2 linked regions of the Oharaeibacter diazotrophicus genome follow. The protein of the gene in region 1 interacts with the protein of each later gene in a pairwise test. Links are inferred from orthologs where the notes say so. Each region holds a gene or a part of one and is shown in the gene's direction. Other genes may lie near its edges.

The links.
Region 2: the proteins of EDD54_RS16615 (region 1) and EDD54_RS21070 interact in binary tests that used the Escherichia coli proteins (3 or more experiments, as listed by UniProt). The link is inferred for Oharaeibacter diazotrophicus from one-to-one orthologs.

Annotation. Positions count from the first base shown.
Region 1 is NZ_SNXY01000009.1:337,965-352,529, reverse strand. What follows is about bases 11,428-14,341. They hold EDD54_RS16615 (ABC-F family ATP-binding cassette domain-containing protein), read left to right. Parts: upstream 11,428-11,898; coding sequence 11,899-13,785; downstream 13,786-14,341. Other genes in these bases: fliK (flagellar hook-length control protein FliK), read left to right, coding at 13,869-14,341; EDD54_RS16620 (tellurite resistance TerB family protein), read right to left, coding at 11,428-11,712. Outside these bases: EDD54_RS16670 (ATP12 family chaperone protein), read right to left, coding at 38-811; EDD54_RS16665 (HAD-IA family hydrolase), read right to left, coding at 811-1,485; EDD54_RS16660 (asparagine synthase-related protein), read right to left, coding at 1,570-3,462; EDD54_RS23070 (hypothetical protein), read right to left, coding at 3,530-3,709; EDD54_RS16655 (sulfotransferase family protein), read left to right, coding at 3,944-4,762; EDD54_RS16650 (YVTN family beta-propeller repeat protein), read right to left, coding at 4,743-5,696; EDD54_RS16645 (SRPBCC family protein), read right to left, coding at 5,696-6,229; EDD54_RS16640 (RluA family pseudouridine synthase), read right to left, coding at 6,468-7,538; fluoride efflux transporter CrcB, read right to left, coding at 7,535-7,918; EDD54_RS16630 (hypothetical protein), read left to right, coding at 8,617-8,982; EDD54_RS16625 (potassium transporter Kup), read left to right, coding at 9,210-11,150; more of EDD54_RS16620, read right to left, coding at 11,197-11,427; more of fliK, read left to right, coding at 14,342-14,565. UniProt on the Escherichia coli protein: Genetic data indicate it may be involved in ribosome assembly or function.
Region 2 is NZ_SNXY01000011.1:161,302-176,467, reverse strand. What follows is about bases 903-4,417. They hold EDD54_RS21070 (2-oxoglutarate dehydrogenase E1 component), read left to right. Parts: upstream 903-1,232; coding sequence 1,233-4,217; downstream 4,218-4,417. Other genes in these bases: odhB (2-oxoglutarate dehydrogenase complex dihydrolipoyllysine-residue succinyltransferase), read left to right, coding at 4,311-4,417; sucD (succinate--CoA ligase subunit alpha), read left to right, coding at 903-1,074. Outside these bases: EDD54_RS21080 (hypothetical protein), read left to right, coding at 1-175; more of sucD, read left to right, coding at 175-902; more of odhB, read left to right, coding at 4,418-5,528; EDD54_RS23290 (SDR family oxidoreductase), read left to right, coding at 5,542-6,288; lpdA (dihydrolipoyl dehydrogenase), read left to right, coding at 6,358-7,764; EDD54_RS21050 (acyltransferase family protein), read left to right, coding at 8,061-9,152; EDD54_RS21045 (DMT family transporter), read right to left, coding at 9,127-10,062; EDD54_RS21040 (hypothetical protein), read left to right, coding at 10,523-10,990; EDD54_RS21035 (tyrosine recombinase XerC), read right to left, coding at 11,154-12,101; EDD54_RS21030 (hypothetical protein), read left to right, coding at 12,318-12,626; bfr (bacterioferritin), read right to left, coding at 12,768-13,250; EDD54_RS21020 ((2Fe-2S)-binding protein), read right to left, coding at 13,362-13,610; EDD54_RS21015 (glucosamine inositolphosphorylceramide transferase family protein), read right to left, coding at 13,708-15,166. UniProt on the Escherichia coli protein: E1 component of the 2-oxoglutarate dehydrogenase (OGDH) complex which catalyzes the decarboxylation of 2-oxoglutarate, the first step in the conversion of 2-oxoglutarate to succinyl-CoA and CO(2).

The DNA of each region.
Region 1 (14,565 bases):
GGGAGCCGCACCGCTTCCGTTCTTCCGGCGGCCGCCCTCAGCCGCGCATCAGCAGGACGGCGGCGTCCATCTCGGCGCGGCGGTAGGCGCGGCGGCGGGCGGCTTCCTCGTCCTCGCCCCAGAGCTCGGCGTTCCAGTCCTCGTCGACGTGGGCGGCGGCCCAGGCGTCGTCGGCGCCGAGGCGGCCGTCGAGGACGGCGAAGGCGAGGAGGACCGAGCCGGTCAGGGAGGTCGCGGTGTTGAGGCCCGCGAGGACGAAGGGATCCTCGGGCATGGCGTCGCGGACGGCGCGGACGACGGCGCCGTCCTGCTCGACCGGCATCACGCCGGCGACGAGGCGGAAGCGGACGCCGAAGCGCTCCTCCGCCCAGGCGACGACCGGATCCCAGGCCGCGGCTTGGCGCGCGGCGAGGCGCTCGGGGGCCTCGGCGCGGTAGAGCAGCAGGTCGGAACCGGCATAGTGGGCGGTCTCGTCGGCGACGGCGGCGGTCTCGACCGCGACGCCGTCGATCGCCGAGTTGGCGAGCCGGGTCGCCGGCATGGTGGCGGGATCGACGAACTCGCCCTGGGCGCCCCATTCGGCCGCGAGCGCCTCGGCGACGCCGCGGCGCGGCACCACCAGGGCGTTGCGGGCGGGGGTGCGGACCGGCTTGCCGTCGAGCACGACGGCGAAGCCGCCCTCGGCCTCGGCGACGCCGGCCTCGGCGTAGAAGCGCTTCGGCAGGCTCTGGCGGGCGTGGCGGCGCGCGGTCTCGGCGGGGTCCTCGACGCGCGCGCCCTCGGCGGCGGCGTCGGTCAGGATGTCGCGCATCAGGTCTCTCCCGGGCCGATCAGGTCGTCGACGGCGATGGCGACCTCGTCGAAGCGCTCGACGATGCGGTCGGCGCCGGCGGCGGCGAGGTCGGCGCGGTGGTGATAGCCCCAGGTGACGCCGACCGCGCGGGTGCCGGCGGCGAGCGCCATCTCGACGTCGTAGGTGGTGTCACCGATCACGACGGTGCGCCGGGCGTCGGCGCCGACCGCGGCGATGGCGTCGAGCACCATGCCCGGATGCGGCTTCGAGGGCGCGTCGTCGGCGGTGCGGACGACGGCGAAGGCATCGCCGAGCCCGGTGTGGGCGAGGATGGCGTCGACGCCGCGACGCGACTTGCCGGTGACGATGCCGAGCAGCGTGTCCGGCCGGCCGGCGAGCGCCTCGACGGTCTCGCGGGCGCCGGGATAGAGCGGCTCGCGGTGGAGCGTCGAGTTGCGCAGGTCGGCGAACGAGGCCTTGTAGGCCTCGACCAGCGTCTCGACCGAGGCGCCGGGGCGATGTCCGGCGAGGCGGGCGATCGCGATCGGCAGGGACAGGCCGACGATCGACAGGATCTCCTCGCGCGGCGGCGCGGCGAGGCCGGCGCTCTCGAAGGCGCGGGTCATGGAGGAGACGATCATCACCTGGCTGTCGACCAGGGTGCCGTCGCAGTCGAAGAGGACGAGGCGCAAGGGCGGTTCCGGTTGCGGAGGGCGGTCAGCCCCGATGTAGCGGTTCGGGGCGGGAAGGGCAAACCCGGCGAGCGGGGCGGTCCGTCAGCCGTTGCCGCCCTCGATCCAGCGCAGGAACAGGCCGTAGTGGAGGCCGCGGTGGAGGACGCCGCCGTAGTCGCCGAAGCCGGTGCCGGCGGCGTCGGTCGGCCACTCGGCGTCGACGATGCGGCGCATCCGCTCGACGTCGAGGACGCGGCCGGCGAGCGGGGAGCGTTCGAGCGCCGCGACGCCCTCGACGATGCGCTCGCGCTGCAGCGAGAGCCGGTGCAGGAATTCGGCGCACTGGAAGCCGCGCCGGGTCTCGTCGAGCACCGCCGGCGGCAGCCGGTCGGCGAGGACCCGGCGGGCGAGCCAGCGGGTGCGGCCGTCGCGGAGATACTGCTCGTCGGGCAGCGCGAAGCAGAACTCCAGGAGGTCGACGTCCGACAGCGGCGCGTAGGAGGCGACGCCGAACAGCGCCTCGGTCATGTCCGCCGTCGGCGGGTTCGACTGGACGTAGCTCAGCCAGCGCCGGCGGGTGGCGTCGGTGTCGCCGTCGTAGTCGAGGCCGAAGGCGAGGCGGCGCTCGGGGATGCCGTGGGCACGGGCGAAATCCGGATGGATCGGGCTGGAGGTCTCGCCCTCGGGCGGCAGGCCGCCGCGGAAGGCGGACCAGCGGGCCTGCAGCCGAGGCGGCAGCAGCGGCACGATCGCGTGGCGGCGCAGCACCGCGACGGGCGAGCGGCCCTGCATCCGGCCGATCGCCCGCGCCTCGCGCCACAACCGGACCCAGTCGCCGCGCCGCGCCATCGAGGCGAGCCCGCAGAGGCCGTCCCAACTCAGCGTCATGTTGCCGAGGCCGCCGGTGAGAATCGTGCTGGCGCCGAGCGCACGGGCGCGCTCGAACAGCGGAGCGTACCAGCCGACGTTGAGGCTGCCCCGCGTGGGCGCCGCCATCGAGAGGAACAGCCGGACGGGGTTGTCGTCGTAGGCGTGGAGCCCGGCCGACGACACCGCCTCCCAGATCATGTTGGGATGCATCGCGGCGACGGCCGCGGCGAGCGGGCGCTCGTCGCCGATCGCGCCCGGGTGCTCGAAACGGGCGACGCCGTCCGGCGGCGCCACGGTCAGGACGGGGAGGGGCGCGTCGCCGCGAAGCCGCGCCGCCGTGGCGGCGACGGCGCCCGAATCGAAGCCGCCGGAGAGCTGGCAGACGACGGTGCCGGCCCCGCGCAGGCCGCGCGCCACCGCACGGTCGAGCAGGGCGCGGGCCTCCTCGACGTGGTCGTCGTCGCGCCGCCGGGGCAGGCGCCGCGCGAGATCCGGGTGCCAGTAACGATGGAGCCGAAGGCCGCCGTCGACGTCGAAGGCGGCGGCGGTGGCGGCGGGCACCCGGCGCACCGCCGCGTAGGGCGTGGCGTCGGGCTCCGGCGGCACGTCGGAGAAGGTCGCGGCGAGATAGTGTTCGTCGGGGTCGTGCGGCACGCCCGGCAGCGCGAGGAGGGCACGCAGGCTGGACGAGAAGGCGACGCCGCCCTCGACGCGGGCGTGGTAGACCGTGCGCCGGCCGAGGTGGTCGGCGGCGAGCCACAGCCGGGCGGCGCCGGCATCGAAATGCGCCAAGGCGAAATGGCCGCGCCAGCCGGCGATGCCGTCGGGGCCGTGGCGGCGGAATCGGTCGAGGGCGGCGAAGGCGCCGTCGCGCCCCGGGTCACCGTCGCGGTCTGCGGCCTCGTCGGCGTCGACCAGCCGGCCGGCGAAGGCGAAGACGTGGGTGCGGCCGTCGCCACGGGTCGTGCCGGCCGGGCCGACGAGGCGGACGGGCCCGCAGCCGAACGACCGGCCGGGATGCGCGCCGAGACGGCGCAGGAGCGCTTCGGACGGTTCGCGCGACAGGAGGCCGACGAAGCCGGCCTCGGCGCCGCCGAGCGGCGGGCGGCGGTGGGATGGGTTCACGACCGTTGATCCGATGTGGCCGTGACGATCCGGCAACCGGGCACGGGAGCGGTGAACGGGTCCGCGCTCAGGACGCGGTGGCGCACCAGCCGGGGAACGAATCGGACCCGCCGCCGCAGGTGCGGGTCTCGGTGACGGCCTCCAACTCGTAGGCGACGACGTTGGGCTTGCGCCAACGCGGACGCGGCGCGGTCCGCTCGGTGCCGCGGTCGGCGGCAAATGTCGTCTTCACGTCTTCCGACGGCATGAACGTTGCTCCCCCCGGGGACTGTTCGGTACACGAGTCGAGAAATCATCTAGTCCACGGCGCGTCGTGAAATCAACGGCGATCTCGCTCGGGCCGCGGTCCCCGCACAGGCGATTTCGCGGGGGGCGACGCTCGATTCCCTGGTCGGGGCCCGAGCGACGGGCCGGCGGATCCGGCGACGGTTCCGCGCATCGGGCGTTTCGCGCCGGCGCCGCGTCCTGTAGACGTTCGGCCATGTCGTCCCCGTCCGATCCCCGCACCGACCGGTCGTCCGAACCGGCCGCCGTCGACCGGCCCTGCATCGTGCTGGCGCACCCGCGCACCGGTTCTTCCCTGCTGATGCAGACGCTGGCGCTGCTGGGGATGCCGTGGATCGGACGGGTCCGCCGCGACGACCTCGGCGAAGACGCCAATCCCAGGGGCTATTACGAGGATCCCGAGGTGCTTGCGCGTGGGCTGACCGTGGGCGAGGTCGCCCGGGTCGGGCCGGTCGACGGGCGGGCGGTCAAGATCGGCCTCGCCAACATGACGGCGCCGGGCCGGATCGGGCAGTGGCGCGCGTGGGAGGCCGGCGGGGCGCGGATCCTGGTGCCGTTCCGCCATCCGCTGGAGAGCGCGGTGTCGCAGCGCGCCTTCACGCCTCGGATGGCGGAACCGCGCGCGCTGTTCGAGGCGGTGACCGCCTTCCTCTACGGCCATGCCCGCGACCATGCGGCGCTGGCGAGCATCCTGACCCGGGAGGTGCCGGCGCTGGCGGAGCGGACGACGCCGATCGCCTACACCCGCCATCTCGAGGATCCCGCGGGCTTCGTCGAGGACGTCCGCCGCCACGCCGGGCTGCCGGCGGATCCGGCGCGGCAGGCGGCGGCGGTCGCCAACGTCGAGGCCGCGCTGCATCGGGTCGAGGCCGCGGCGCTGCCGGACGAGCAGCGGGAATGGTACGAGCGCTCGCCGGCGCGGGCGGTCCACGAGCGGCTGTGCGCCGATGCCCGGCCCTGGGACGGGATCGCGGCGGCGGCGGCCGCCGGCGCGCTCAGGGCGTCCGGCGGATGAAGTGGCCGAAGGCGCGCGGGCCCTTGCCGACGGGGATCTCGTCGACGACCGCGAGGCTCGCCGGGTCGACCGAGAAGAAGACGTCGTCACCCCAGGCGGCGACCCAGACCTTGCCGGAGGCGTCGTCGCCGAGGATGCCCTCGGGGAAGGACGGCGTGTCGATCCTGCCGATCGGGGCGAAGCTGGCGGCGTCGAACACGGTGAGCGTGTCGGCGTGCTGGTCGGTGACGAAGCCGCGGCCGCCGACGAGGGCGACGCCGTAGGGCGTCTCGCCGGTGGGGATTCGGGTGATCTCCCGGCCGGCGGCGAGGTCGACCACCGAGACGTCGTTGGACATAACGTTGGCAGTGAAGGCGTGGCGGCCGTCCGGCGACAGCGTCACGGCGAAGGGGTGCGTGCCGACCGCGATCGTACCGGTACGGGTGGCCGAGGCGACGTCGATCACCGAGAGGCGGTCGTCGTCGCGGTCGCAGACGTAGAGCGTGCGCCCGTCCGCGGTGACGGCGAGGCCGGCCGGGGCGGTGCCGACGGGCACGCGGGCGCGGATCGTCCGCGTCTCGGCGTCGATCAGCAGCACGGCGTTGCCGAACCAGTCGGCGAGGAACACGGTGCGCGAATCGGGCGAGACCACGATGCCGACCGGTCCGCCACCGACGTCGATCCGGGCGACGACGGTACGGGTCGCCGGGTCGATCACCGAGAGGGCCTTGCCCTCGGGGCTCGAGACGTAGACGGCGCGGCCGTCGGGCGCGACGGCGACGCCCGCGGGCTTGCCGCCGACCGGGATGGTGGCGACGACGCGCGCACTGGCGAGATCGACGACGGAGACGTCGTCGCTCTGCTGGTTGGTGACGAAGGCCTCGTCGGCGCGGGCCGGGGCGGCCGCGAACGCGAGGACCAGGGCGACGAGCGCCGCCCCGGTGCGCCGGCGCATCAGCTGCCGCCTTCGATCTTCTTCTTCATGCCGGCGAGGCCGGTGTTGTAGAGGTCGGTGATCGCCTTGACCGCGGCCTCGTCGGAGAGGTCGGCCGGCGGATCGTTGTTCGGATAGCCGCGGTAGAACGCGCCCCACCACGTGATGGTGGACTTGCCGCCGCCGGCGTCCTTGACGGTCAGGCGCGAGGAATAGTTGGTGACCGGCAGCGCCTTGATGTTGTCGGCTTCCATCCGGTACATCATCATCATCTTGCCGGCGTCGAACTTCTCGATGCGCTCCTTGATCACCTCGCCGTTAGCCAGGGTGATGGTGCGCTCGGCGCCGACGTCGTTGCCGGTCGCCTCGAGCTTGGTCACCACCGGCAGCCACGACATGTCGCCGAAGTTGGACACGACCGCCCAGGTCTTGTCGGCCGGCGCGGCGACCTCGGTGGTGATCTCGACCTTCTGGCGGGTCGGGCCGTGCGCCGACGCGACGACGGGCGTGAACGCGACCGCGACGGCGATCGACGCGGCGAAAAGGCTCTTCATGTGGTCGTTCCTCCGGACGGCGGTGGCCGGCGCCTCACATAACGCCGTCCCCGCTTCGGCGGGAAGTATTTCCGGGCGCTCGTGGCGAAGCAATGGCGAAGCGCACCCGACACGACGTCGCACCCGCATGGCGGGCGGCGCGGGCGGCGGTCGAAAGTCCCCGCGCCGCGGGGACTTGGCGGTCGCCGTCGGACCGGGCGCCGGCCGGGCGCGACCGAAGGTCGGAGCCGGCGGGCGCTCAGTCCTCGGGGAAGGCCGGGTCGGCGCGGTCGTCGCCGTCGGCCTCGAAGCCGAGCAGGTTCCACGACTGCAGCATGTGCGGCGGCAGCGGCGCGGTGACGTCGATCACGCCGGTGCCGGCGGGGTGGGGAATGGTGAGGCGGCGGGCGAGCAGGTGCAGCCGGTTCTGGATGCCGCCCGGCACTTCCCAGTTTTCGATGTCGAAGTAGCGCGGGTCGCCGATGATCGGATGGCCGATCGCCTGGCAGTGGACGCGGAGCTGGTGGGTGCGCCCGGTGGTCGGCTTCATGGTGAGCCAGGACATCCGGCCGCCGGCGTGGTCGACGATCGAGTAGTAGGTGAGGGCGTGCTGGGCGTCCTTGTCGCCGTGCTTGGCGACGACCATCATGTCGCCGTCGGGCGCGGTCGTCTTGCGCAGGTAGGTCGAGATCCGGCCCTGCGCCGGCTTCGGCATGCCGTAGACCAGCGCCCAGTAGATCTTGCGGGCCGAGCGGGTCTGGAAGGTGCGCGCCAGCGTCGCCGCGGCGAGGCGGGTGCGCGCGACCAGGAGGCAGCCGGCGGTCTCGCGGTCGAGGCGGTGGACGAGGCGCGGCTTGACGCCCTTCTTGTCGCGGAAGGCCTCGAGCATGCCGTCGATGTGGCGCGTCATGCCGGAGCCGCCCTGGACGGCGAGGCCGGCCGGCTTGTTGAAGACGAAGACGTGCTCGTCCTCGTAGAGCGTGATCGAGCGCAGGTACTCGGCCTCGTTGGCCGAGGCGACCTGCTTCGGCCGAGCCGTCGGCGCGCCGGTGCCGTCGATGGCGAAGGAGGACGTCGAGGTCGCGGCCTGATCGCCGTATTGCAGCGGCGGCACGCGGACCTGCTGGCCGGCGGCGAGGCGGGTCGAGGTCTGCACCCGGCCGCCGTCGACGCGGATCTGGCCGGAGCGGATCAGCTTCTGCAGGTGGCCGAAGCCGAGGCCGGGGTAGTGCTCCTTGAACCAGCGGTCGAGGCGCATGCCGGCCTCGTCCTTGGCGACGGCGACCATGTCGACGCGCGGGCCGGCGGCGGAGTTCGGATCGGTGTTCATGCGAGGGTCCTGACCAGGGCGAGGCCGGCGGCGAGGGCGCCGAGCGAGACGACGAGCGAGGCGACGACGTAGCCGGCGGCCGCGAAGACGGCGCCGCGCTCCCACAGCACCACCGTGTCGAGCGAGAAGGAGGAGAAGGTGGTGAAGCCGCCGAGCACGCCGACGGCGAAGAACAGGCGCAGCGCCGTCGAGCCGTCGAACTTCAGCGCGAGCAGGCCGACGAAGAGCCCCATCGCGAAGGAGCCGACGACGTTGACCGTGAGCGTGCCCCAGGGGAAGTCGAGCCCGAACATCCGCCCGGCCGTGACCGAGACGATGTAGCGGGCCATCGAGCCGAGGGCGCCGCCGACGGCGACCAGGAGGAGATCGGTGGGATTCATGGAAAGACCGTAGCGGAGCGGGCGCGCGCGGCAAAGGCCGCTCGCCGCATGCCGCGCCCGGGCGGGCACCCGGGCGAGCGCCGCTCGTTAGCAGGCCGGGCCGCCGTTGTCATGCGCGAGCGCACCGGCTCGCGCCCGGGGCGGCACCGTCGTGAATCGCCGGGCGGCCGGTCCGACGGGTGAGGGCTTGCCCCTAGGATCGTCCGCTTACGACCAACCACCTAGTGAAAACGCCGGCGCGGCATGATTTCCCCGGGTTTTCGGAGACCCCAGCTAAGCGTTTTCGCACATTTCAGTTTTTCTTTCGCCAACCCCAAGAAAAAGCGTCGCGGCTGAACCGGTTTAGCTTTTTCTTCAAACGGTTTAGCGGAGTCGGGGCCTATTTCTCCCGCACTGCGGCAGGGGTATTGTCCCTTCATCGGACGCGGCGGTGACGAACCGGCGCTCCACGGTCGAAAAGCCCGGTTCCGGGCGGCTCGACCAGAGAAATCCAAAGTTTGCGCTCGGGCGGTCCGGCCCCTTCCTCCTCCTCCCCGGACCCCGGACCGACACGAGCCGAAACGGTGCCCTTCCTCCCGGGCACCGAGAGACCGGGAAGCCGCTCCCTCCTCCCTCCCGCGGCGACCCGGACCAGAAGCGAGCGCGCCGTGCCGCCCTCCCTCCGGGCACGGCGCGCTCTACACCCGGAGCCTTCGACCATGATGACCCGACTCCTCTCCGCCGCCGCCGCCCTCTCCCTCACCGCCGCGGCCGTCGCCTTCGCCCCCGTCTCCGCCGACGCGATCGGCACCGGCGTCTACAAGCCGCTCGAGGGCTTCGCCCAGAGCTTCGGCACCAAGCACCTGATCGGCTACTTCAAGGCCGACGAGGGCACCTGCGCCATGACGCTGGTGATCGCCGACCAGGTCGATCCCGACCTCGCCCCCGGCACCGGCACCCAGGTTCGCTTCGCCCTGCCGGCCGGCAACAACGCCACGCTCGACAGCGGCGACGGCGGTGCGGTCTCGATCTCCTGCGCCGGCTCGGCCGACCGCGTGTCGGTGCTGACGTCCGGCGGCGCCTGACCGCCCATCCCGCACGCATCCCTCGGATCTTCGCCGCGGCGGACCGGACCTCCGGCCCGCCGTTCGCGTTCCGGCGCCGCCCGAGCGGCGCCGGAACGAAACCGCCCGCCGGGCGGTTTCCACCGCGGCCGGCGCGCGCGACTTGCGGTCCGGCGCGCGATCTTCTATTCGGTCGCCCCGTCGGTCGAAGCGACGTCCGTCGACGTCCGGCCGCCAACCGGTTCGGCATGAGCGAAAACACCGCGAAGCAACCCGAAACCGCGGCCGGCGGGCCGACCCCGGCGCCCGGCGGGCACGATTCCCACGGCGGCCACGGCAAGAGCAGCCTGTTCGCGATGGCGCTCGGTTCGGTCGGCGTCGTCTACGGCGACATCGGCACCAGCCCGCTCTACGCCTTCCGCGAGGCCCTGGCCCACACCGCCAAGGACGGCCTGACGCGTCTCGAGGTCACCGGCGTCGTCTCGCTGCTGATCTGGGCGCTGACGCTCGTCGTGACGCTGAAATACGTCGTCTTCGTGATGCAGGCGGACAACCGCGGCGAGGGCGGCACGCTGTCGCTGGTGGCGCTCGCCAAGTCGGCGATCGGCGGCCGGTCGGCGGCGGTGTTCGTCATCGGCGTGCTCGGTGCCGCCATGTTCTTCGGCGACGCGGTGATCACGCCGGCGATCTCGGTGCTGTCCGCGGTCGAGGGCCTGAAGCTGATCACGCCGGCCTTCGATCAGGCGGTGGTGCCGATCACCATCGTGATCCTGATCGTGCTGTTCGCGGTGCAGAGCTTCGGCACCGGCCGCGTCGCGGCGCTGTTCGGGCCGATCACGGCCTTCTGGTTCCTGTGCATGGCGGTGTCCGGCGCCGTCCACGTCAGCGACGACCCGGCGATCCTGATGGCGCTCAACCCGCTGTCGGCGGTCGAGTTCGTCATCGAGCACCGCTTCATGGCGCTGATCGTGATCGGCTCGGTGTTCCTCGCCGTCACCGGCGCCGAGGCGCTCTACGCCGACATGGGCCACTTCGGCCGCCCGCCGATCCGTCTCGCGTGGTTCGTGCTGGTGTTCCCGTCGCTGACGCTGAACTACCTCGGCCAGGGCGCGCTGGTGCTCGCCCATCCCGACGCGATGGAGAACCCGTTCTTCCTGCTGGTGCCCGAGAGCCTCCGGCTGCCCTACGTGATCCTGGCGACCGTCGCCACCGTGATCGCCAGTCAGGCGGTGATCACCGGCGCCTTCTCGCTGACCCAGCAGGCGGTCCAACTCGGCCTGCTGCCGCGGCTCGAGAGCCGCCACACCTCGGAAACCCAGGCCGGCCAGATCTACCTGCCGCGGGTCAACTGGGTGCTGCTCGCCGGCGTCCTCGCCCTCGTGGTGTTCTTCCGCTCCTCGACCGCGCTCGCCAACGCCTACGGCATCTCGGTGACCGGCGAGATGGTGATGAGCTCGCTGCTCGCCTTCGTGGTGGTGTGGAAGGCGTGGCGCTGGCCGCTCGGCCTCGCCGTCGCGGTGGTGGCGCCGTTCCTGTCGCTGGAGCTGATCTTCCTCAGCGCCAACCTCCTGAAGGTGCTCGACGGCGGCTGGATGCCGATCACGTTGGCGGCCTGCGTCTCGATCACCATGTGGACCTGGGTGCGCGGCACCCGGATCGTCTACGAGAAGAGCCACCGCGAGAGCGTGCCGCTCGCCGACCTCGTCAAGATGCTGGCGCGCTCGCACCCGGTGCGCGTGCCCGGCACCGCGGTGTTCCTGACCTCGGACCCCGAGATCGCACCGAGCGCGCTGATGCACAACCTCAAGCACAACACGGTGTTGCACACCAAGAACGTGGTCCTCACGGTCAAGGTGTCGACGGCGCCGCGCGTGGCCGAGGAGCAGCGCATCCGCATCGAGCCGCTCAACGACGACTTCACCAAGGTGACGCTGACCTTCGGCTACATGGAACAGCCGAACGTGCCGAAGGCGCTGGCGCTCGGCCGCAAGCAGGGCCTGAAGTTCGACATCATGTCGACGTCCTTCTTCCTGAACCGCCGCTCGTTCAAGGCCAGCCCGCAGTCCGGCATGCCGCTCTGGCAGGACCGACTGTTCATCGCGCTGACCCGCATGGCTGCCAACGCCACCGACTTCTACCGCATCCCGTCCAACCGCGTGGTCGAGCTCGGCCAGCAGTTCACGGTCTGAAGGGCGACCGGCCGGGGCCGGTCGCCGCCGCGGCGGGGCTTCGCGGTCAACCGCGACCGGGGACCTGCAGCTCGACGCGGTAGCCGGGCGCGTTGTGGGGGTGGCGCTCGTCGACGAAGATGGTGCGGTCGTTCTTGGCCATCAGCACGTCGAAGAAGGGCGCGAAGCGTTCGTCGGGAATCCCGAAGGCGGCCTGGACGCGGCCGATCAGTTCCTGCTCCTCCGGCTCGGCTTCGCCATCCGACATGGCGCTGTCGACGAGGTTGAGCAGGATCGACATCCGCTGGGCGTCGGTCAGCAGCGGGGTCGCCTCGGCGAGGAACTGGTCGATGGGCTTGGTTCGCGCGATCCGGACCGCCTGGTCGAGCAGGGCCTGGTTGTTGGCACCGACGCCGATGCCGTTGCCGGTCTTGGCGCCGCCGAGGACGCTGAGCAGGTGGCCGATCTCCTCGTTGTCCATCTCGCCGTCGGCCCCCATCACGTAGATCAGGCAGGTGGCGAAGGCGAGGTGCGGGGTCATCTTCTGACCTTGGTCGGACCGGAAGCGGTCGAACAGGCCCATGTCGTCACTCCTTGGCTGGCGGCGGACCGGGATCGGGCCGCACCGGCCATATGGGAATCCACGTAGGCGGGCGGAAGGGGTGTCCGAGCGTCGGCGCGGGCTCGGCGTCGGCGCGTCATCGGCGGACGACGCGACCGGCAGCGCCCCCTTGCCTTCGCGGCCGGGCTCTGCGACATCCCTCGCGCCATGCTGACCATCTCCGACCTCACCTACCGCATCGGCGGACGCGTCCTGATCGACAAGGCCTCCGTCGTCGTCGACGACGGCATGAAGGTCGGTCTCGTCGGCCGCAACGGCACCGGCAAGACCACGCTGTTCAACCTGATCGACGGCGACCTCTCGGCCGAGAGCGGCTCGATCGAATTGAAGAAGGCGGCGCGGATCGGCCGGGTGGCGCAGGAGGCGCCGGGCTCGGAGATCTCGCTGATCGACTTCGTGCTCGCCGCCGACACCGAGCGCACCGCGCTGATGGCCGAGGCGGAGACGGCGTCCGACCCGCACCGCATCGCCGAGATCCAGATCCGCCTCGCCGACATCGAGGCGCACTCGGCCGAGGCGCGGGCGGCGACGATCCTGTCCGGCCTCGGCTTCGACGCGGTCGACCAGCGCCGACCCTGCGCCGATTTCTCCGGCGGCTGGCGGATGCGCGTGGCGCTCGCGGCCGTGCTGTTCATGCGGCCGGACCTCCTGCTCCTCGACGAGCCGACCAACTACCTCGACCTCGAGGGCACGCTCTGGCTCACCACCTACGTGCAGCGCTATCCCTACACGGTGATCCTGATCAGCCACGACCGCGACCTGCTCGACGTCGCCGTCGACCACGTCTGCCACCTCGACCAGGGCCGGCTGACGCTGTGGAAGGGCGGCTACACCTCGTTCGCGCGCCAGCGCCGCGAGAAGCTGATGCTGCAGGAGAAGATGCGCGAGAAGCTGGAGGCGCGGCGCAAGCACCTCCAGGCCTTCGTCGACCGCTTCAAGGCCAAGGCCTCGAAGGCGCGGCAGGCGCAGTCGCGCGTCAAGATGCTTGAGAAGATGGAGACCATCGAGGCGGTGGTGGAGACCGAGGTCCAGCCGATCGTCTTCCCCGACCCGAAGTCGCGGCTCGCCCCGCCGATCATCACCTTCGACAAGGTGGCGCTCGGCTACGACCCGGCCCGGCCGGTGCTCTCCAACCTGACGCTGCGCATCGACGACGACGACCGCATCGCCCTCCTCGGCAAGAACGGCAACGGCAAGTCGACCTTCGCCAAGGCGATCGCCGGCCGGCTCGAACCGTTCGGCGGCGGCGTGACGCGGGCGACCAAGCTGTCGATCGCCTATTTCGCCCAGCACCAGCTCGACGAGCTGATCCCGTCCGAGAGCGCCTTCGACCACGTCAAGCGGCTGATGCCCGGCGAGCCCGACGCCAAGGTGCGCTCGCGCGTCGCCCAGATGGGGCTCGAGACGTCGAAGATGGACACGCCCGCCCGCGAGCTCTCGGGCGGCGAGAAGGCGCGGCTGCTGCTCGGCCTCGCCACCTTCCACGGGCCGAATCTCCTGATCCTCGACGAGCCGACCAACCACCTCGACATCGACAGCCGCGAGAGCCTGATCCAGGCGCTCAACGCCTTCGAGGGCGCGGTGATCCTGGTCAGCCACGACCGCCACCTCGTCGAGGCCACCGCCGACCGGCTCTGGCTGGTCGCCGACGGCCGGGTGACGCCCTACGACGGCGACATGGACGACTACAAGCGCCTCGTCCTCTCCGGTCCGGACGAGCGCGCCGGCGCGGCGAAGGCCGACGCCAAGCCGACCGCCGTCGACCGCCGCCGCCTCGCCGCCGAGCGCCGCGCCCAACTGGCGCCGCTGCGCAAGAAGATCCAGGCGGTGGAGGCGCGGATCGAGGCGCTGAAGAAGGACCTCGCCAAGCTCGACGCCACGCTGGCCGACCCGGCGCTGTTCGCCAAGGATCCGGCCAGGGGCGCCAAGCTCTCCAAGGACCGCGCCGACTGCGCCCGCGCCATCGACGCGGCGGAGGAGCAGTGGCTGGAACTGTCGGGGGAATACGAGGCGGCGGAAGCCGAGGCGGGGTAGGGGGCGTCCGGGGCGCCGCCCTTGCCCTGTCCCCCGATTCGCGCGAGTCTCGACCGGACGCTCTCCTGCCGCGGAGGCCCGCGATGGCCATCGGCTCGCTGCCGCCGGTGATCGGCGACATGCCCGTGAACCCGGGCCACGCCGGGCGTCGTCCGCTGGCGGGTGAGATCCCCGTCTTCGGGCGCATCGAGGAGGCGGTGGCGTTCGCGCCCGCTACAGCCGGCACGGTCCCACGGACGACCGTGCTCGAAGCGGCGGTCGCCGCCGCGCTCGGACGTCAGGACGGGCTCGCGCCCGTGTTCGCCGCCGCCTCGACGCTCAATGCCGCCCCCGACCTGCCGGCGACGCTGCGCGACGCCCTCGGCGTGCTCGCGGGCTTCGCGCTCGGCTCGGCGTCACCGCCGACGGCCGGCGACGTCGCCGCCGCGCTGGCGCGGTCCGGGCTGTTCCACGAGGCGGGCGCGCATCCGGGATCGCCGCCCCCCGCCGATCTCAAGACCGCGCTCGCCCTGGTCGGCCGCGCCCTCGCCGACTGGCTCGGCCCGGGGAAGCCGACGCCGTCGGATCCCGCCGTCGCGGCGGCGGTCGCGCTGGTGGCGGGCGCCCGGCCGGCCCCGCCGCGGCGCGGCGGTCGGCCCGCCGGCCAGCGCGAGGCCGAGGCGCCGGACCTGCCGCCGCGCGCGCTCGCCGCCCATCTCCTCGACGCCGCCGAGCGCGCCGCCGGCCGCATCCTCCTGCACCAGGCCGCCTCGATCGGCGGCGACGACGCCGCGCCCGGCA
Region 2 (15,166 bases), on another replicon or contig:
GCCGCCCCTCCTCATCGTCATCGCGATGTTTTGGGTCCTGAGAAACTCGGCGAAGCGCAGCAGAAATAATTTCGAGCAGGTCAAGAAGATCAATGAAGATCTTCTGGATTTGAATCGCCGGATGCTCATCGCACTCGAAGACATCAAAGCCTTGTTGAAGGATCGGAATCCCTAATGCCCATCCTGATCGATCAAAATACCAAGGTCCTGACCCAGGGCATCACCGGCAAGACCGGCACGTTCCACACCGAGCAGGCGCTGGCCTACGGCACGCAGATGGTCGCCGGCGTCACCCCGGGCAAGGGCGGCTCCAAGTGGACCGCGGCCTCCGGCCAGGAGCTGCCGGTCTACGACACCGTGCTCGAGGCGAAGATCGCCACCGGCGCCGACGCCTCGGTGGTCTACGTGCCGCCGCCGTTCGCCGCCGATTCGATCTGCGAGGCGATCGAGGCGGAGATCCCGCTGGTCGTCTGCATCACCGAGGGCATCCCGGTGCTCGACATGGTGCGCGTCAAGCGTGCCCTGTCCGGCTCCAAGACACGGCTGATCGGGCCGAACTGCCCGGGCGTCGTCACCGCCGGCGCATCGAAGATCGGCATCATGCCGGCCAACATCTTCCGCAAGGGCTCGGTCGGCATCGTGTCGCGCTCCGGCACGCTGACCTACGAGGCGGTGTTCCAGACCTCGAACGAGGGCCTCGGCCAGACCACGGCCGTCGGCATCGGCGGCGACCCGGTCAAGGGCACCGAGTTCATCGACGTCCTGGAGATGTTCCTCGCCGACCCCGACACCCACTCGATCGTCATGATCGGCGAGATCGGCGGCTCGGCCGAGGAGGACGCGGCGCAGTTCATCGCCGACGAGGCCAAGCGCGGCCGCAAGAAGCCGATGGTCGGCTTCATCGCCGGCCGCACGGCGCCTCCGGGCCGCCGCATGGGCCACGCCGGCGCGATCATCTCGGGCGGCAAGGGCGGCGCCGAGGACAAGATCGCCGCGATGGAGGCCGCGGGCATCCGCGTCTCGCCGTCGCCGGCGCGCCTCGGCAAGACGCTGGTCGAGGTCCTGAAGGGCTGATCCGGCCGCCGCGGGGGCTCGCCCCGGCGCGGCGCCGACACCATCTGACGAACCGGGCCGGCGCGGGAGCGAGATCCCGCGCCGGCCGTTCCCCCGAGGAGGCGGCGACGAACGCCGCCCCGCACCTGAAGGACGGGGCCCGCGGTCCCGGTGGCGGCATGGCACGGCAAGACGAGAACGACGCTTTTGCGCTGACCTCTTTCCTCTATGGCGGCAACGCGGCCTACATCGAGGACCTCTACGCCCGCTACGAGAAGGATCCCGCCACCGTCGACGCGGAGTGGCGCACCTTCTTCGCCGCCCTCGGCGACCAGAAGGTCGAGGTCGAGAAGAACGCCAAGGGCGCGCCCTGGAAGCGGCCGGACTGGCCGATCGTCCCCAACGGCGAACTCGTCGCCGCCCTCGACGGCAACTGGGGCGAGACCGCCAAGAAGGTCGAGAAGAAGATCGAGGCCAAGGTCGCCGAGAAGGGCGCCGCCGTCAGCCCCGAGCAGGTCCAGCAGGCCACGCGCGATTCCGTGCGCGCCATCATGATGATCCGCGCCTACCGCATGCGCGGCCACCTCTACGCCAACCTCGACCCGCTCGGCATCGCCAAGAAGGGCGACCACGAGGAACTGCACCCGGCCTCCTACGGCTTCGGCGAGGCCGACCTCGACCGCAAGATCTTCATCGACAACGTGCTCGGCCTCGAGTTCGCGACCGTGCGCGAGATGGTCGAGATCCTGCGCCGCACCTATTGCGGCACGCTGGCGGTCGAGTTCATGCACATCTCCTCGCCCGAGGAGAAGGCCTGGATCCAGGAGCGCATCGAGGGTCCGGACAAGCAGGTCGCCTTCACCCGCGAGGGCAAGCGCGCCATCCTCAACAAGCTGGTCGAGGCCGAGGGCTTCGAGAAGTTCCTCGACGTCAAGTACACCGGCACCAAGCGCTTCGGCCTCGACGGCGGCGAATCGCTGATCCCGGCGCTCGAGCAGATCATCAAGCGCGGCGGCAACCTCGGCATCCGCGAGATCGTGCTCGGCATGGCCCACCGCGGCCGCCTCAACGTGCTGACCCAGGTGATGGGCAAGCCGCACCGGGCGCTGTTCCACGAGTTCAAGGGCGGCTCCTACGCCCCCGACGACGTCGAGGGTTCCGGCGACGTCAAGTACCACCTCGGCGCCTCGTCGGACCGCGAGTTCGACGGCAACAAGGTCCACCTCAGCCTGACGCCGAACCCCTCGCACCTCGAGATCGTCAACCCGGTCGTGCTCGGCAAGGTCCGCGCCAAGCAGGACCAGATGGCGACCGTGTTCGAGGGCGACATCATCCCGCTGCGCGAGCGCACCAAGGTGCTGCCGCTGCTCCTCCACGGCGACGCCGCCTTCGCCGGCCAGGGCGTGGTGGCCGAGTGCTTCGGCCTGTCCCAGCTGCGCGGCCACCGCACCGCCGGCTCGATCCACTTCATCATCAACAACCAGATCGGCTTCACGACCAACCCGCATTTCTCGCGGTCGTCACCCTATCCGTCCGACGTCGCCAAGATGATCGAGGCGCCGATCTTCCACTGCAACGGCGACGACCCCGAGGCCGTCGTCTACGCCGCCAAGATCGCGGTCGAGTTCCGGCAGAAGTTCCACAAGCCGGTCGTCGTCGACATGATCTGCTACCGCCGCTTCGGCCACAACGAGGGCGACGAGCCGGCGTTCACGCAGCCGATCATGTACAAGAAGATCCGCGGCATGCGGACGACGCTGCAGATCTACGCCGAGAAGCTGGTGTCCGAGGGCGTCGTCACCGCCGACGAGGTCGAGGGCTGGAAGAACGAGTTCCGCGCCCGGCTCGACGGCGAGTTCGACACCGGCCAAGCCTACAAGCCCAACAAGGCCGACTGGCTCGACGGCGCCTGGGCCGGCCTCAAGGTCGCGGACAGTTTCGACGAGCAGCGCCGCGGCCACTCCGGCGTCAACATGGACACGCTGAAGGACATCGGCCGCAAGCTCACCACCATCCCCGAGGGCTTCCGCGTCCACCGCACCATCCAGCGCTTCATCGACGCCCGCGCCAAGGCGATCGAGACCGGCGAGGGCATCGACTGGGCCACCGGCGAGGCGCTCGCCTTCGGCTCGCTCGCCCTCGGCGGGCACAAGATCCGCCTGTCGGGCCAGGACTGCGAGCGCGGCACCTTCAGCCAGCGCCACTCGGTGCTCTACGACCAGGAGACCGAGGAGCGCTACATCCCGCTCGCCAACCTGTCGCCGACCCAGGCCCGCTTCGAGGTCATCAACTCGATGCTGTCCGAGGAGGCCGTGCTCGGCTTCGAATACGGCTACTCGCTGGCCCGCCCGAACGCGCTCACCCTGTGGGAGGCCCAGTTCGGCGACTTCGCCAACGGCGCCCAGGTGGTGTTCGACCAGTTCATCTCCGGCGGCGAGCGCAAGTGGCTGCGCATGTCCGGCCTCGTCTGCCTGCTGCCGCACGGCTACGAGGGCCAGGGTCCCGAGCATTCCTCGGCCCGCCTCGAGCGCTGGCTGCAGCTCTGCGCCGAGGACAACATGCAGGTCGCCAACTGCACCACCCCGGCCAACTACTTCCACATCCTGCGCCGGCAGCTGACACGCGACTTCCGCAAGCCGCTGATCCTGATGACGCCGAAGTCGCTGCTGCGCCACAAGCGGGCGGTGTCGAAGCTCGTCGAGTTCGGCCCCGAGACCTCGTTCCACCGCCTGCTCTGGGACGACGCCCAGTCGGCGCCGGAGACGCTCACGGTCAAGCTGAAGCCGGACGCCGAGATCCGCCGCGTCGTGATGTGCTCGGGCAAGGTCTACTTCGACCTGCTCGAGGAGCGCGAGAAGCGCGGCGTCGACGACGTCTACCTGCTGCGCGTCGAGCAGCTCTACCCGTTCCCGGCCAAGGCGCTGGTGGGCGAGCTCGGCCGCTTCCCGCAGGCCGATATGGTCTGGTGCCAGGAAGAGCCCAAGAACATGGGCTCCTGGACCTTCGCCGAGCCCTATCTCGAGTGGGTGCTGAAGCAGATCGGCGCCAAGCACGGCCGTCCGCGCTACGTCGGCCGCGCCCCGGCCGCCGCCACCGCCACCGGCCTGATGTCCAAGCACCTCGCCCAGCTCGCCGCCTTCCTCGACGAGGCCCTCGGCGAGTGAGCCCTCGCGGCCGGAGCGCGCCCGACGCGGCGAGCGCTCCGGCCGCCCCTTCCCGACGAACATCCTTCCGTATCTTTCGAGAGACCGCACGTCATGGCGATTGAGATCCGCGTTCCGACCCTCGGCGAATCCGTGACCGAGGCGACCATCGGCCGGTGGTTCAAGAAGGCGGGCGAGGCCGTGAAGGCCGACGAGCCGGTCGTCGAGCTCGAGACCGACAAGGTCACCATCGAGGTTCCCGCCCCCGCCTCCGGCACGCTCGCCGAGATCCTGGTCGCCGCCGGCGAGACCGTCGGCGTCGGCGCCCTGCTCGGCAGCCTCTCCGACGGCGGCGCCGCCGCGGCCGCCCCCGCCGCCCCGGCTCCGGCCGCCGCCCCCGCCGCGCCGGCCGCCGCCGCCGCGCCCGCGCCGGCCGCGACGGCGATGCCGCCGGCGCCGTCCGCGGCCAAGCTGATGGCCGAGACCGGCGTCGCCGTCGACGCCGGCTCCGGCAAGCGCGGCCAGGTGCTGAAGGAGGACGTCCTGAAGGCGATCGCCGGCGCCGCCGCCGCTCCGGCCCCGGTGGCCGCCGCCGCACCGGCGCCGCGTCCGGCCGCCCCGGCCGACGACGCCGCCCGCGAGGAGCGGGTGCGCATGACCAAGCTGCGCCAGACCATCGCGCGCCGCCTCAAGGACGCGCAGAATTCCGCGGCCATGCTGACCACCTTCAACGAGGTGGACATGACCAACGTGATGGCTCTGCGCAACGCCTACAAGGACCTCTTCGAGAAGAAGCACGGCGTCAAGCTCGGCTTCATGGGCTTCTTCGTGAAGGCCTGCATCCAGGCGCTCAAGGAGATCCCGGCGGTCAACGCCGAGATCGACGGCCAGGACATCATCTACAAGAACTACTACCACGTCGGCGTCGCCGTGGGCACCGAGAAGGGCCTCGTGGTCCCGGTGGTGCGCGACGCCGACCAGATGTCGATCTCGGCGGTCGAGAAGAAGATCGGCGAGTTCGGCAAGCGCGCCCGCGACGGCCAGCTCAAGATCGAGGAGATGCAGGGCGGCACCTTCACGATCTCCAACGGCGGCGTCTACGGCTCGCTGATGTCGACGCCGATCCTGAACGCGCCGCAGTCGGGCATCCTCGGCATGCACAAGATCCAGGAGCGGCCGATGGTCGTCGGCGGCAAGATCGAGATCCGGCCGATGATGTATCTCGCGCTCTCCTACGACCACCGCATCGTCGACGGCAAGGAGGCGGTGACCTTCCTCGTCCGCGTCAAGGAGAGCCTCGAGGATCCGCAGCGCCTGGTGCTGGACCTCTGAGGACGAGCGAGCGATGAGCGACCGCGTCCTCGTCGTCACCGGCGGCAGCCGGGGCATCGGCCGGGCGACCGCGCTCGCGGCCGCCGCCGACGGCTTCGACGTGGTGTTCTCATACGTCTCCGACGCCGGCGCCGCGGAGAGCCTCGTCGCCGAGATCGGCGCGGCCGGCGGCCGCGCGGTCGCGGTCAGGGCCGACGTCGGCGTCGAGGCCGACGTCCTCGCCCTGTTCGCCGCCGCCGACGCCGTCGGCCGGGTCGCCGGCCTCGTCAACAACGCCGGCGTGGTCGACCGCGCCGCCCGCGTCGACGAGATGACCGTCGCCCGGCTCGAGCGGATGTTCCGGATCAACGTGATCGGCAGCGTCGTCGCCGCGCGCGAGGCGGTGCGGCGGATGTCGACCCGCCACGGCGGCCGCGGCGGCGCGATCGTCAACCTGTCCTCGGCCGCCGCCCTGCTCGGCGCGCCCGGCCAGTACGTCGACTACGCCGCCGCCAAGGGGGCGATCGACAGCTTCACCGTCGGCCTCGCCCGTGAGGTCGCCGCCGAGGGCGTCCGCGTCAACGCGGTCCGCCCCGGCATCATCGACACCGACATCCACGCCTCCGGCGGCATCCCCGACCGGGCCGAGGCCATGCGCGGCGCGATCCCGATGGGCCGGGCCGGCACGGCGGCGGAATGCGCCGCCGCCGTCCTCTGGCTGCTGTCGGACGCCGCATCCTATACGACAGGATCGATTGTCACCGTCTCGGGCGGGCGCTAGGCCTCCCCGCCATCACCAGACATCGCTGCCCGCGCGAGCCGGGCCAGCGCGCGAAGGAAGCCCGACCCCATGTCCTACGACCTCATCGTCATCGGCACCGGCCCCGGCGGCTACGTCTGCGCCATCCGCGCCGCCCAGCTCGGCCTGAAGGTCGCCGTCGTCGAGAAGCGCGGCGTCCACGGCGGCACCTGCCTCAACGTCGGCTGCATCCCCTCGAAGGCGCTGCTGCACGCCTCCGAGCTGTTCGCCGAGGCCGGCCATTCCTTCGCCAAGCTCGGCATCGACGTCGGCACCCCGAAGCTCGACCTTTCCGCGATGATGGGCCACAAGGACGCGACGGTGAAGTCGAACGTCCAGGGCATCGACTATCTCTTCAAGAAGAACAAGATCGACGCCCACCTCGGCGCCGGCCGGATCGTCGCGCCGGGCCGGGTCGAGGTCGCCATGAACGACGGCTCGGGCGTGAAGACGCTGGAGGCCAAGGCGATCGTGATCGCCACCGGCTCCGACGTCGCCTCGCTGCCGGGCATCGTCATCGACGAGAAGACCGTCGTGTCCTCCACCGGCGCGATCGCGCTGCCGGCGGTGCCGGGCAAGCTGGTGGTGATCGGCGCCGGCGTGATCGGCCTCGAGCTCGGCTCGGTGTGGTCGCGCCTCGGCGCCTCGGTCACCGTCGTCGAGTATCTCGACCGCATCCTGCCGGGCATGGACGGCGAGGTCGCCAAGCAGTTCCAGCGCATGCTGGAGAAGCAGGGCTTCGCCTTCAAGCTCGGCCGCAAGGTCACCGCCGTCACGCCGGTCGAGGGCGGCGCCACTACCGTGACCTTCGAGCCCGCCGCCGGCGGTGCCGCCGAGACGCTGGAGGCCGACGTCGTGCTGGTCGCCGTCGGCCGCCGGCCCTACACCGACGGCCTCGGCCTCGACGAGGTCGGCGTCGCGCGCGATCCTCGCGGCCGCGTCGTCACCGACGCCCACTACCGCACGTCGGTCGCCGGCATCTACGCCATCGGCGACGTCATCGTCGGGCCGATGCTCGCCCACAAGGCCGAGGACGAGGGCGTCGCGCTCGCCGAGATTCTCGCCGGTCAGGCCGGCCACGTGAACTACGACGTCATCCCGGGCGTGGTCTACACCATGCCGGAGGTCGCCGCCGTCGGCCGCACCGAGGAGGACCTGAAGGCCGCGGGTATCGAGTACCGCGTCGGCAAGTTCCCCTTCACCGCCAACGGCCGCGCCAAGGCCAACCTGTCCACCGACGGCTTCGTCAAGGTGCTCGCCGACGCCGCCACCGACCGCGTGCTCGGCGCCCACATCGTCGGCGCCGGCGCCGGCGAGATGATCCACGAGATCGCGGTGCTGATGGAGTTCGGCGGCTCGTCGGAGGACCTCGCGCGCACCTGCCACGCCCACCCGACCCTGTCGGAGGCGGTCAAGGAGGCGGCACTCGCCGTCGACAAGCGCCCGATCCACATCTGAGGCCCGCCTCGTAAAGTCCCGGCGCGCCGGGACTTTACGAAGTCTCGGCCTTACGGCCGGCGCGCGCCGGGCGCTCCCCGCACGCAATGCTCCGACCACGGCCGGGAACGCCGCGCGCTCGGTACGAGACCTCGCCCGGGGTCCCGACTGCCGGCATTCCCGGCGATTCTGCCGTCCGGACATCCACGGATACGAATCCGTTCCAATTTTCTCGAATTGCCCTCGGATTTGGAGAAACGGCGCAAGGAACCGGTGAGGTTTGGCCGACAAGCTGGTCCCGAACCGAAGGACCGGACATGCCGACGACGCCTCCCGCCTCCCGCCTCGCCTGGCTCGACCACGTCCGCGCCGCCGGCATCCTGCTCGTGGTCGCCGGGCACGCGATCCGCTCGCTCGACCGCAGCGGCCTGCCGACCGCCGACTGGCTCGTCGCGCTCGACGACGCGATCTACTCCTTCCACATGCCGCTGTTCTTCATGCTGGCCGGCATGACCCAGGGTCTCGGCCGCCGCAAGGGCGTCGCCGCCGCGCTGCAGGCGCTGTTCTGGGGCATCGTCCTGCCCTATCTGATCTGGTCGTCGGTCTGGGTCGCGCTCAAGACCGGCTTCGCCGACGCGGTCAACGCTCCCGTCACCGGCTCGCCCTTCGCCATCCTGTGGCAGCCGATCGACCATTTCTGGTTCCTCTACACCCTCGCCATCCTGCGCATCGTCTGGATCGGCGTCGAGGCGACCGGCAGCGCCCTGGCGCGCCGGCTGGCGATCCTGGTCCCGCTCGTGGCCGCCTTCGTCGGCCTGCCCGCCGCCGGCGGCCCGGTGGTCGACACCTACCTGTTCTTCTGGGCCGCCTTCTACGGCGTCGGCGTCGTCGCCGTGCACGAGGCGCCCGAGATCCGCGGCCGCGCCCTCGTCCTCCTGACGCTCGTGGCCGAGGTGGTCTGGCTCGGCGCCATGGTGCTCGATCCCGCCGCGGTCGACGCGGACTTCGGCCCGGTCCGCACCCTGATCGCCTTCGCCGGCGTCTTCACCCTGATCGGCACGGTGCTGATCTGCGCCCCCGGCGGGCTTGCCGGCCGCCTCGCCGGCTTCGTCGGCGAGGCCTCGCTGGCGATCTTCCTGACCCACACCCTGTTCGGCGCCGTCGCTCGGCTCGCCTTGGAGCGCCTCGGCCTGCTGTCGCCCGGCACGCTGCTCGTCGCCGCGATCGTCGCCGGCGTCGTCGGGCCGACGCTCGCCTATGCCGCGGTGCTCCGGGCCGACGCCGCCCTCGGCCGCCCGTTGGCGCGCTGGATCGGCTTCGGCACCCAGCGCCGCTCGCACTATTTCGACCTCGGACGACCGGCACGCGCCGCCGGCGGCGCGGTCAGCCTCGACGGTCGAGCAGGGTGAACAGCCCGACGCCGCCGACCACCATCGCCGTCCCCACCACGTCGGCGACGGTGACGGTCTCGCCGAGCACCAGCACCGCCAGGATCAGCGTCGCCACCGGGCTCAGTGTCCCGATCACCGCGTTGGCCTGGGCCGAGATCCGCGACAGCGCCGCGTTCATCAGGTAGGTCGGCAGCACGGTCGCGCCGATCGCGATCGCCAGCGCCGCCTGGAACACCGGCGCGGACACGGCGAGGTCGGACAGCGGGCGCGTCGCGACGAACTGCAGCCCGGTGCCGAGCGCCGCCCCGCTCATCGCCACCGAGGTGAACAGCGGTGCGCCGAGCCGGCCGATCACCGGCTTGGCCAGCAGCTGGTAGAGCGCGAAGGCCACCGCCGACGACAGCACCCACGCGACACCGACCGCCACCGCCGCGCCCTGGTCGCCGACGTCGGTCAGGAAGATCAGCGCGAGGCCGGCGTAGCTGACGGCGAAGGCGCCGAGCGAGGCGCGCCGGAACGGCAGGCCGAACAGCGCCGCGCCGAACAGCACCACGAACAGCGGATAGGTGAACAGGATCAGTCGCTCGAACTGCGGCGACAGCGTCTCGAGGCCCTTGAAGTCGGTGTAGCTGGCGAACCAGTAGCCGACGAGGCCGACCCCGATCGCCTTCAGGAGGTCGCCGACCGCCGGCGCCGCGGCGCCGCGCCGGCGCGCGCGCGCGTAGGTGACCAACCCGATCGTGACGAACACCGGCGCCGACAGCGCCATCCGCAGCGTCAGCAGCGTGATCGCGTCGACCGAGCCGCCGTAGGCGAGCTTGATCAGCACGCCCTTGGCCGAGAACAGGATCGCGCCCGCGGCGGCGAGCAGGTAGCCGGCGAGCGGCACGGCCGGCCGCGGCACGGCGGTGGCGGAGGGAGCGGACATCGGGCGGAATCCTCGGCTGGCGCCCCCCGGCTCGGCACCCGGGGTCCGGGGGCGGGAGCCTCCGGGCCGGGTAGCACGCCCGGCCGCGCCGCCGCAAGCCGGGCCGCGGCCGGCGGTCGCCGCTTCACGCGATTGCGATGGATCAAGGCCGGAAACGTCGAGGAAACATATGCTCGGAAGCGTCGGAGCTCGCCTGCCGGCGAAATCCAACGACAAGAAACCATCCCCCGCGCCGGCCGACGACGTCCCGGAGCGGCCGGTCCTCGTGGCTCGTCGCCCGGACCGGCCGCCGTCGGGGTTTCGTGACGTCGCGGCCCACAGGCGGCTCCGAGGAGGTCCGACCGCCGGTCTTGCCGTCGCGCGCGAGGAGCACCCGACGGCGCACCGGCCGAAGGACCGCGATGCCGCATCGGCCCGATCGCTCGGCACGGTGCGGGACCGGTACCACAGGAGGAAACCCATGCGTCCGTTCGCTTCGCTTCCGCTCGCCGCCGCCCTGGCGCTCGCGCTCGCCGCCCCCGCCACCGCCGCCTGCAACACCGCCAGACTGGCGGGCTCGTGGTCGATCACGGCGGGCCTGTTCAACTGCGTCGCGACCGTCGGTGCCGACGGCAGCTTCCCGGCCGCCAAGTGCGAGGGCGCGACCCTGCCGGGCTCGTCCGCGGCGCTCACCGCCGTCACCCCGATCGGCCCGGTGACGCTCGGCACGCTCGCCATCGACACCGCCGGCACGCTCTCGGGCAAGCTGGCGCTGAGTTCGGTGTGCAAGCTCACCGGCAACTTCGTCTTCACCGACACCAAGGGCGGCCGGACCGGCATGACCGTGCGCGGCCGCACCGACGACCAGGTCAACATGTTCGCCGCGACCGCGGTCAACCGGACCGTCGGCAAGGAGGTCCTGATGAGCTTCGGCGGCTATCGCAACTGACACCGGGCTCGCGACGTTCCGACCTCGAGTCGGAGCGTTGTGGGCGAGGTGCGCCGGATGGACGCCGGCCGGATGGCCGAAACCGCGCAAAGTCCCGGCGAGTCGGGGCTTTGCGAAACCGGTATGGGACCGGGCCCGGCGGCCCGATCCCCGCGCACCCGCGTCACGCGCGCGGGTGCGCCTCGGCCCAGGCCTTCATCAGGCGGTCGGCGTCGACGGCGGTGTACATCTGGGTGGTGCCGAGGCTGGCGTGGCCGAGCAACTCCTGGATCGTGCGCAAGTCGCCGCCGGCGCCGAGCAGATGGGTGGCGAAGGAGTGCCTGAGCGCGTGCGGCGTCGCCGAGGCCGGCAGGCCGAGGGCACCGCGCAGCCGCTCCATGGCGCGCTGCACCACCCGCGCGGCCAGCGGCCCGCCCTTCTCGCCGACGAACAGCGGCCCGTCCTCGGCCGGCGTCCAGGGACAGGCCGCGACGTAGTCGGCCACCGCCGCCGCCACCTTCGGCAGCACCGGCACGACCCGCGTCCGCCCGCCCTTGCCGGTGACGCGGATGGCGCCGGCGTCGATCGCGGCGCGGTCGGCCCGCGTCAGCCCGAGCGCCTCGGAGATGCGCAGGCCCGAGCCGTAGAGCAGCGCCAGCACCGCGGCGTCGCGCGCGGCGACCCAGGCGTCGGAGGCGAGCTGGCGCTCCGGCGCCACCACCGCCAGCGCGTCGGCGACCGGCAGCGGCCGCGGCAGCCGCCGCGCCAGCTTCGGCGTCCGCACCGCCGCGGCGGCGGCGCTGGAGCCGAGCCCTTCCCGTTCGAGATGACGGATCAGCGAGCGCACCCCGGCCATGCCGCGCCCAAGCGTCGCCGCACCCGCGCCGTCGCGGCGGCGGTCGGCCAGGAAGGCGCGGAAGTCGGACGGCGCGAGGCCGACGACGGCGGGAACGCCCGGCGGCTCGCCGAGATGGCCTGTGAGGAAGCGGCAGAACTGCTCGACGTCGCGGCCGTAGGCCTCGACGGTCTTCGGCGACATCCGCCGCACCGCCGCGAGTCCCGTCCGCCAGCCCGCGACGGCGTCGGCGAGGTCGGGCGCCATCACGACCAGGAAGGCGGGGTCCGGCGACATCGGGGGCGGCTCCGGCGAAGGTTCGTCTCGGTCCGACCCTGCCCCCTCCGGCTGAACGATTCCTGAATGCCGGGTTCGGACCGGGTTCAGCGCGGGCGGCCTATCCATGGTCCCACGACGCCGGCTCCCCGGCGCCCGCTTCGCCCCGGTTCCCGGCGCGGAGCACCGCCAGGCGCCGGCCGGAAGGCCGCCATCGACTCGAGAGGAGATCCGGTCATGATCGACGTCCGCAGCCTGCGTACCGGCGTGATCGCCGTCGCGGCGCTCGCCGCCACCGTCCTGCCGGCCGCGGCCGACGGCTTCAGCTTCGGCTTCCGCTTCGGCGATCCCGAGCCGCGCTGGGGCTGGCGCGCGCCGCCGCCCCCGCCGCCGGTCTACTACCGCGGCGGCTGGCGCAACGACCCGCCGCCGATGGTCCGGGTCTGCCGTCCCGGCTGGGTCACCCGCAAGTTCCGCGACGACTGGGGCCGTGTCTACAAGGTCGTCCGTGTCCGCGAGCAGCAGTGCCGCTGGGTGCCGCGCTGACGCCGGCCCCCGGCCGGCCGAAGGGGCACCGGGGCGCGGGAAGCCCTCCCGCTCCCCGGCGGGCCGGCCTGAGCGGGCGCCGCCCGCAGGGCCGAAATCCCGCACGCGACCCGACAGATCCGGTCGCGTGCGGAACCGGTGTCACTCCTTGTCGGCGCTGTCGGCGTTGAGCAGGCCGTAGCGCTCCTCGCCGATCTTGTCGAGCAGGGCGATCTGGGTTTCGAGGAAGTCGGTGTGGCCTTCCTCGTCCTTCAAGAGTTCCTCGAACAGCTGCATCGAGACGTAGTCGCCCTCTTCGTGGCAGATCTCGCGGGAGCGGCTGTAGGACTTCACCGCCTCGAGTTCGCCGGCGAGGTCGGCCTCGAGAATTTCGCGCAGCGTCTGCCCGATCCGGAGCGGCGCCAGCGTCTGCAGGTTCGGGTGACCTTCCAGGAAGATGATGCGCGCGATCAGCTTGTCGGCGTGCTGCATCTCCTCGATCGACTCGCGGCGCTCCTTGGCGGCGAGCTTGGTGAAGCCCATGTCCTCGAGCAGCCGGTAGTGCAGCCAATACTGGTTGACCGCACCGAGCTCCAGGAACAGCGCCTGGTTCAGCCGTTCGATCACCTTCTCGTTGCCACGCATCTCCACCTCCATCCGCCGTCGCCGGCACGAGCCGTCCAGGGGCCCTCGCCCCCCTTCGCCGAACCAACGGCGACGGCGGTCGATCCGTTCCGGCCCCGATACCGACAGAGCTTACGCGGCGGAGCGGTCGCGATCCACCGCGTCGACGGTTTCCTCCACCAGCGTCCCGCCGTATTCGGCGGCGGCGGCGCGGATCACGGAGATCGCGTTCGGGAAGCAGCCGCAGCAGCGCCCGCGCCGGCCGAGCGTCATGTAGACGAGGCCGGGGGTGAGCAGCCGGTGGGGATCGGCGGAGAGCAGGTCGAAGACCGCGCGGCGAATGTCGCGATCGGTGATGACGTTGCAGTGGCAGACGATCATGAGGTCCGGACCCGCTGACGACGGCACGACGGCCGGGCGGCCGCGCCATGCGACCGGCCCGCATATAGTTGATGATTAGACTCCGGTTTTAAAGCCGTCAATCCGGACGTGCCACGACGACCGGTCCCCGTATCCGGGGCCCGAACACGTCGACCACCTCGAGCCCGCCGCCGCGGTTCCAGGTGTGCAGGCCGAGCAGCGGCGCGGCCGGGCGCACCCGGCGCACCACGGTCTGCGCCGGGCGGGCGCCGAGGTCGTCCATGGCGGCGAAGGCGAGCGCGCCGCCGTAGCGTTCCGAGCTGTCCTGCACCGGGCGGACGACCCGTCCGCCGACGTGGAAGGGCGCACCGGCCGGCCGGGCCGTGCGGACGTCGACCAGGAACGGGCCGTCGCCGCAGCGCCGCCACGGGCCGCGCAGCGCCGGGGCGCGCCAGAGTTCGACCGCGTCCCAGGTCGAGCACCAGCGCGCCCGGCCGTTGGCGAACATCGCCCATCCCTCGCCGTCGCGCATCGGCGAGGCGTCCGAGAGGTCGCAGCCGGAGATCAGGACCGTGTCGAGTTCCCAGCGGCCGGGAAAGTCGATGCAACGCCACAGTTCCACCGTGCCGCGTCCCGAGGTCTCCGGCACCATGTAGAGCGTGCCGTCCTCTTCCAGCAGGTAGGGATAGGAGAGGTGGCAGTCGAGTTCGAGCACCGGCCGGAGCGCGCCCGGCGTGCCGTCGGCGGCGATCTCGACCGACGAGATCACGCCCTTGCCGGTGGAAAACGGCAGTTCCTCCACGAACACCACGCGCCGGCCGTCGCGCGCCGCCGGGAACGGGTCGGCGAGAAAGCGGGCGCCGTCGTCGGGGATCAACCGAAAAGGGCGCCCGGCGAGGTCCGGGATCCCGTCGGAACCGTCGTCGGGGCGGACGCCGACGTGCCATTCCGGCTTCAGCCGCAGCATCCGCCCGAGCCGCCGGGTCGCGACGTTGGCGATCGAGGCCGCCATGAACCCGGCCGCCGATCCGGCGCGGACCGCCGGCCCGGGCGTGGCGACCGGCCCGAGGTCGATCGCCTCCGCCGGCCGTCCCGCCGCGACCTGCCGCGCCGCGCGCGCCACCAGGTCGATCGCCCGGCCGTAGATGTTGGAAAGGCCGGCGACGAACACCGAGCGGTTCTCCACCGCCACCGCCCAGGCCACCAGCCGCCGGCGCTCGGTGCCGTCCTCGAGGTCGAGCGTCAGCACCGGCGTCGTGCCCGCGGTCATCGCCGCGGCGGCGCCGAGGTCGACCGGCAGGCCGTCGCAGCGCAGCACCAGCCGCCGCCCGGTCGCCGGACCGGCCGCGAGGTCGATCGCCAGCCGTCCGGCCGCGACCGCGGCCTCGCCGGCGGGCGGCGCGGGGTCGGGCAGCGCCGGATGCCCCGGGCGCACGCCGCGCACCAGCCGCTCGAGCTCGATCAGCAGCCGCACCGGCGTCGGCAGCGGCGGCGCGGCGACGCGCACCACCTGCACCGCTTCGCCCGTCGCCGCCGCCACGGCGTCCACCGCGGCCCGGTGCCAGACCATGGCCGCA